One region of the Arthrobacter sp. CJ23 genome, then DNA from elsewhere that is predicted to be linked to it. Evidence: riboswitches for the same ligand, from Rfam matches in the RefSeq annotation. Region 1 holds a riboswitch; each other region holds the start of a gene.
The links. Region 1 has a riboswitch for S-adenosylmethionine ahead of NVV90_RS13625 (aminotransferase class V-fold PLP-dependent enzyme). Riboswitches for the same ligand answer to the same signal wherever they lie in the genome.

Region 1 (2,253 bases):
AGGCGGACGGCATCTTCCAGCCGGGACCCGACGCCGAAGCTGGCGCGCAGGGAACCCGAGGGCAGGCCGAGGCGCTTGAGCAGCGGATGGGCGCAGAAGCGCCCGTCGCGCAGGCCAATGCCGTGTTCGGCGGCCAGATAGGCGGCGACCAGTCCGGCGTCGAAGCCCTGTACCGAGAAGTTCACGACGCCGATGGTGTCGTTTTCGGTGTCCGTGTCGCTGAAGATCTGGTGGACGGTGACGCCGTCGATCCGGTTGAGTCCTTCCACCAGGTGCGAGCGGATGGCGGCCTCGTGGGCGTGCCAGACATCCTGGTCGAGGGAGGCGAGCACTTGGGTGGCGCGGGCGAGGGTTGCGGCGCCGAGCACGTTGGGCGAACCGCCCTCGTGCCGGGCCGGGCCCGTGGCCCAGCTGACCGAATCCAGGCGTGCCTCGCGCACGGCCCCGCCGCCGGCAAGGTGCGGGGTTCCGGCGTCGAGCCAGTCCGGACGGCCGACCAGTACGCCGGCGCCGAACGGCGCGTAGAGCTTGTGGCCGGAGAAGACGAGGTAGTCGACGTCGGACGCTGCGATGTCGATGCGGCGGTGCGGTGCGAGCTGCGCCGCATCCACCACGATTCTGGCGCCAAACTCATGGGCCAGCGTGGCCAGGGCCGCGATCGGCAGGATTTCACCGGTGACGTTGGAGGCGCCGGTCACGGCGAGCAGGCTGACGCCGCCCTGCTCCAGGGCCACGCGGACGTTCGCGATGGTCTCGGCAAGGGTGTCCGCCGCAACGATGCTCCGGTGCGGGACGCCCTGCCAGGGCAGGAGGTTGGCGTGGTGCTCGATGTCCAAGTAGAGGACCTCGCCGATGTGTTCGCCGTCCCGCACGGGCAGGCAGCCTGCCAGCAGGTTAAGGGAATCTGTGGTGTTCCGGGTGAAGATGACGGAATCGTCCGATCGGCCGCCCACGAATTCGCGGACGATGTTCCGCGAGTTTTCGTAGACCGAGGTGCTGATCTGGGAGGCGTAGCCCGCCCCCCGGTGGACGCTGGCGTAGTAGGGCAGGACCTCATTGAGGTAGGCGGAGACCACAGTCAAGGCCGGTGCCGATGCGCCGTAGTCGAGGTTCGCATAGCGGACGTGTCCGCCCTGGATCAAGGGCGCCTGCAGCTCTGCACCGGTGACGGCGGCCAGGGGCCGGGAGGCGGCGTTCGACTGAGCAGACGACGGCTGGACGGCGGTAGGAGTAAAAGTGGCAGTGCTCATGGGACCTCACTCAAGAAGGACCCCGCATGCAGGGGATCCGCGCTTGCCGCATCCATGTCCGGACCGGCCTGGTCGTCACCCGGGGCACCCCACCGCGAATGGAGGGTTGCCGGCCAGCAAACCGGGGTTTAGCGCTGGCACTCGTGACCTGTAACAAGGCTAGGGCACAGCCATGGCCTCTTCCAACGCGGGATACGTTTGTTAAGCAGTTTGTTACGATGCCCTTGAAATCGGCATTATTTCGAAGAAAAGACGGCGGCCGCCCTCAAATTGAACTGCTCCCCGGAAGTTGGACTGAGAAATTCAGTTCCGACTCCCGGGGAGCAGTTTTATGTATGCGAGCAGTTCGTTATCAGAGGATCAGCGCGAGGCCGCGGTAGCGTGGTTTGAGAAGGGCATCGCGGATAAGGCGACGGCCAGGGCGCTGGCTGTGTCTCGGGCGCCGGTCAAGCGTCTCTATCGGCGGTGGAGGATCCATGGTCGAGGAGCGCTGGTGACCAAGCCGACGAAGCAGAAGTACTCTTTCGAATCTAAGCTCGCGTTGGTCGAACGGTTCATCGCTGGCGAGACTGCCCCGGATCTGGCGGTGGAGGCCGGTTTGTCCTCGCCTCGCCTACTGGAAGCCTGGATCAGGGCGTATCGGCTGGAGGGCGAGGACGGGTTGCGGCCCAAGCCCAAAGGCAGGCCCCGGAAGCCAGATTCCCCGCCGCCTGCGGAGCTGCCCGAGTTGGAGAGGTTGCGGCGGGAGAACGAGCGGTTGCGCTCCGAGGTGGCGTACCTGGGAAAATTGCGGGCCTTGAGGGCGCAAAAACAACGGTGAAGGTCCAGGCCCTCATCGCCCTCAAGGCTGACTTCCCCTGCCCGTTCTGCTGGATGTCTCAGGGCTTGCCCGGTCGACGTTCTTCTATCACCAGGCCCGTCTCCAGGCACCCGATCCGAAGGAAGCACTCAAGGCTGCAGTCACGGAGATCTTCGAGAAGAACCACGGCCGGTACGGGCACCG
Region 2 (2,253 bases), 1.6 Mb from region 1:
TCACGTTCGTGGCGGACCCGGACAATCTCGAGGACTGGCGTAACGCCGTGCAGCCGAACACCAAGCTGTTCTTCGCCGAGGTGGTCTCCAACCCCCGCCAGGACGTTCTCGACATCGAGGGTGTCGCCCGCACCGCGCACGAGGCCGGTGTGCCGCTCATTGTCGACAACACCCTGTCCACGCCCTACCTGATCCGGCCCATCGAATGGGGTGCGGACATCGTGGTGCACTCGGCCACCAAGTACCTCGGCGGACACGGCGCCGCGATCGCCGGCGTGATCGTCGACTCCGGAAACTTCGATTTCGGCAAGGACCCTGCCCGCTTCCCGGGCTTCAATACGCCGGACCCCAGCTACAACGGCCTGGTCTACGCCCGTGACCTCGGCAAGGACGGGGCCCTGGGCGCCAACCTCTCCTACATCCTCAAAGCCCGCGTCCAGCTGCTGCGCGATCTCGGCTCGGCCGTGTCCCCGTTCAATGCCTTCCTGATCTCCCAGGGCATTGAAACGCTCAGCCTGCGCGTGGAGCGGCACGTGGACAACGCCACGCGCGTGGCGGAATGGCTGGAAGGCCGCGACGACGTCGAATCGGTCGCCTATGCGGGCCTGCCGTCAAGCCCCTGGTTCGAGCGCGGCCGCAAATACGGCCCCCGCGGCACGGGCGCCGTGGTCGCTTTCACCATCCGCGGGGGAGTGGAAGCCGGCAAACGCTTCGTGGATGCCCTCGAACTGCACTCCCACGTGGCAAACATCGGTGACGTCCGTTCGCTGGTCATCCACCCGGCGTCGACCACCCACAGCCAGCTGAGTGCCGAACAGCAGGCCATCGCCGGCGTGTCTCCGGGGCTGGTCCGGCTCTCCGTGGGCATCGAGCACATCGATGACATCCTGGCGGACCTCGACGCAGGTTTCCGCGCCGCGAAGGGCGCCTGAGGGCGGTCGCAGGAAGGCTGCGGCGAGACTGCGGGGGCGTCCGGCGGGGCGTGCGATTCTTCGCCGGACTGCCCTCGCGGCTGCGCTTTGGTGAACAAAACTGCGCCCAGGTGTCACATAAGTGTCACAATCTTCGCCAGATGGACCCTCTTCTTCCTACACTCGTAGTCATAGGTCATGAGTGCCAGTGACAGCCCCGGCTTGCTGGCCGGCAACCCTCCTTCCGCGGTGGGGTGCCCCGGGTGAAGACCTGGCCTTCCGCTTTGTTGGCGGCGGGCAAGCGCGATGTGAGGTGTCACCGAATGACTATTGCTGCAACAGCCCTACCCGAATCCGGCCACAAGGAACGCACCATCCAGCAGGAACGACCCATCGAGCAGGACGGCACCGTGAAGTACGTCTCCGTGGGGCCGCTCGAGCTGGAGGCAGGCGGCTTCCTCCCGGACGTGGTGCTTGCCTACGAAACCTGGGGGCGGCTCAACGCAGACGGCTCGAATGCGGTGCTGATCCAGCACGCGCTGACCGGCAGCACCCATGTGGCCCGCGGCGGCAGCGACGAAGAAGGCTGGTGGGATCAGCTCGTCGGCCCCGGCGCCACCATCGACACCGAGCGCTGGTTCGTGGTCTCCATCAACATCGTGGGCGGCTGCTACGGCAGCACGGGCCCGTCCTCCACGGCGCCGGACGGCCGCCCCTGGGGTTCGCGCTTCCCCCTCGTCACGCTTCGAGACAGCACGGCGGCCGAGGCACGCCTGGCGGATCAGCTCGGCATCGCCGCCTGGCATGCCGTGGTTGGCGGATCCATGGGCGGTGCCCGCGCCCTCGAATGGGCTGTCACCTACCCGGAACGCGTCCGGCAGTGCGCCGTGGTCTCCGTGGGCGCCTACAGCACGGCCGAGCAGATCGCCTTTGCCCAGGCACAGACCCTCGCCATCCGGCAGGATGTCGATTTCAACGGCGGCGATTACTACGGCGGCCAGGCTCCGGAGGCCGGGCTTGCCCTGGCCCGCCGGATCGCCCACATCACCTACCGCTCCGCCCTGGAACTGGACATCCGCTTCGGCCGCAATGCCCAGGGCAGGGAAGCTCCGCTCGAGGCCGCGGTGCTCGGGGAGCGCGGCCGGTACCAAGTGGAGAGCTACCTGGACCACCAGGGCACCAAGCTGGTGCGCCGTTTTGACGCCAACAGCTACATCGCCATCACCGAGGCGCTCATGAGCCACGACGTCAGCCGCGGCCGCGGGACACTCAAGGAGGCCCTGTCCCGTGCGACGGCCGAATTCTTCATCGCCGCCGTGGACACCGACCGCCTCTACTTCCC
Region 3 (2,253 bases), 1.1 Mb from region 1:
ACCGCCGTGGTCGGCTCCGAGAGCGCGGAACGCCACTGCTCCAGGTCCGGGCCGTCGACGAAGACCGTCTCCACGCCCCAGCGCGGCAGGATCTCGTTGAGGATGACGAAGCAGGAGCCGAATAGGGAGCGGGCGGCCACCACGCGGTCGCCGGCGGCCAGCAGGGCACCGAGCGCCGTGAACACCGCGGACATGCCCGACGCCGTCGCGAAGCACGCTTCGGTGCCTTCCAGCAGCCGGAGGCGTTCCTGGAAGGTGGCGACCGAGGGGTTGCCGTAGCGGGAGTAGACGAAGCGTTCGTCCTCGCCCGTGAACGCGCGCTCGGCGGCCTCCGCCGACTCGTAGACGAAACCGGAGTTCAGAAAGACCGCCTCGGAGGTCTCCTGGAAATTAGTACGGTCAAGGCCGCCGCGGACTGCCTGCGTGTCAGGGCTCCAGCCGGCGGCGTCAGGATTGAAAGTCACTTAGTTTTTCCCCAGGTTCGTCGGGAGTCCGCGGTTTTTCCAGCCGTTCACGGTGCGCTCGCCGTAGCGGTCCGGTTCGCCTTCAAAGCCCTCCAGCACGTTGTAGGAGGTGTAGCCTGCCTGCGTTGCGGCGATGGCGGCGGCGATGGAGCGCTGGCCCGAGCGGCACAGGAAGACCAGCTCGGTGCTGCCGGCCTCCGGGGCCTGCTGCAGCAGCTCGTCCAGGAAGCGGGAGTTGGGGACGCCGCCGGCCAGGTTCCACTGGATGAACAGCGGATCGTTTTCGGTGGCCTTGGTGTCCGGGATGCCGATGTGGGCCCATTCGCCCTCGGTGCGGACGTCCACCAGGATGGCGCCTTCTTCGAGTTTGGCCCACGCCTCGTGCGGGCTCAGGTCTCCGGCGTAGCTCACGCGTGGCCCTCGAATGCTTCTTCGTCCTCGTCGTAGCCCTCAAGCCGGTCAACGGCGCTGGCCACGGCGGCATCCGCGGTGGCGATGGCCACGGGCAGGATCACGGCCTGCGCCACGATCACATCGGTGCCGTTGAAGGTGGCGGAGGGGCTGCCGTGGAGCACGTAGCCCTCGGCCAGTGCGGCGGAGATCCGCTCGCAGAAGTCACGGGTGTCCGGGCCGGTGATCAGCCGGTAGGCGAGTTTTTCTTCGATGGGTTCAGTCATTTGCTGGTGCTCCTCAGTCACGCTTGCAGTTCGAAAGTGTCGATACGCCGAGTAGTCACCTGAGGCACCCCGCCGGAGAGAGGGTTGCCGACCAGCAAGTCAGGGCTTTGTGCTGGTGCTCATTACTCAAGAAAAAAGTAACATCCACGACGGCGGAGCCGCATGTGACAGGGGGGTCGCCGTCGTCATGTTGCGTAACCGGCGGCTGCTGGAGCTATTCGCGCCTGAGTGCGCGCACTGCGGCGCCGATGGTGGGGAAGAAATGCTCGGGCGTGAAGCGGGCCGCGGCGCCGAGGTGGAGCAGTTTGTCCTTGACCGGTCCCTTGAGCTCGGCGAACACCAAATCCACTCCTTTATTGGCGAGCCACTCGTCCAGGGTCACCAGGTCCTCAAGGGCAGTGGTGTCGATCCCGGTGATCGGCTCGGCAGCGAGGATGACGTGGGTGATCGCGTCCGGAGCCTTGCCGGAGGCTTCATCCAGTTGTTCCCGCACGAAGCCCGCCAGGACCTGCCCGTTGCCGAAGAACAGCGGGGCATCGAAGCGCAGGATCAGGAGCCCGGGGATGCGTTTGCCTTCGGGGTGCCGGGCGAGGTCGTGGTAGCCGGGCAGGCCCTCCTCTGAGCCCAACTCCGCCCGGTACGGGTCCCAAGCGCGGCGCACAAAGTCCAGGACTGCCAGGGCTATGGCCACCACGATGCCTTGCAGGACGCCCACTGTGAGGACGCCCAGGAAGGCAGCCAGCATCACCGCGGATTCGCTGCGGCTCAGGCTCAGGAGCCGCCGGACGCCGGACGGATCCGCGAGGGCAATGGCCGCGGCAATGACGACGGCGGCCAGTGTTGCGGAGGGCAGGTACTCGGTCACACCGGGTGCCAGGAGCATGAAGGCCAGCACCAGCGCCGCGCCCACCACCCCGGTCATCTGCGATTTGGCCCCGGCGTCCACGGCCACCGGTGTCCGTGACGTGCTTCCGGAGACGGGGAAGCCGCCCAGCAGTCCGGTGGCAGCGCTGGCGGCCCCGAGCGCGGCCATTTCCCTGTTCCCGGACACCCTCTTTCCTTCCTTGGCTGCCAGCGTCTGGGACAAGACGCCTGTATCCGCGAATGCCATG

Region 2: linked by a shared signal. The riboswitch ahead of NVV90_RS06570 (homoserine O-acetyltransferase) and the one ahead of NVV90_RS13625 (aminotransferase class V-fold PLP-dependent enzyme) in region 1 are both predicted to bind S-adenosylmethionine.
Region 3: linked by a shared signal. The riboswitch ahead of NVV90_RS18890 (DUF1737 domain-containing protein) and the one ahead of NVV90_RS13625 (aminotransferase class V-fold PLP-dependent enzyme) in region 1 are both predicted to bind S-adenosylmethionine.

What each region holds. Positions count from the first base shown of each region.
Region 1 is NZ_CP102950.1:3,047,809-3,050,061, reverse strand. It holds gene NVV90_RS13625 (aminotransferase class V-fold PLP-dependent enzyme) at 1-1,250, opposite strand, end outside; SAM riboswitch class IV at 1,285-1,399, opposite strand; gene NVV90_RS13620 (helix-turn-helix domain-containing protein) at 1,744-2,070, shown strand; gene NVV90_RS13615 (IS3 family transposase) at 2,108-2,253, shown strand, end outside.
Region 2 is NZ_CP102950.1:1,495,043-1,497,295, forward strand. It holds gene NVV90_RS06565 (bifunctional o-acetylhomoserine/o-acetylserine sulfhydrylase) at 1-932, shown strand, start outside; SAM riboswitch class IV at 1,106-1,221, shown strand; gene NVV90_RS06570 (homoserine O-acetyltransferase) at 1,235-2,253, shown strand, end outside.
Region 3 is NZ_CP102950.1:4,187,334-4,189,586, reverse strand. It holds gene NVV90_RS18900 (O-succinylhomoserine sulfhydrylase) at 1-464, opposite strand, end outside; gene NVV90_RS18895 (rhodanese-like domain-containing protein) at 465-875, opposite strand; gene NVV90_RS18890 (DUF1737 domain-containing protein) at 872-1,141, opposite strand; SAM riboswitch class IV at 1,156-1,268, opposite strand; gene NVV90_RS18885 (SulP family inorganic anion transporter) at 1,356-2,253, opposite strand, start outside.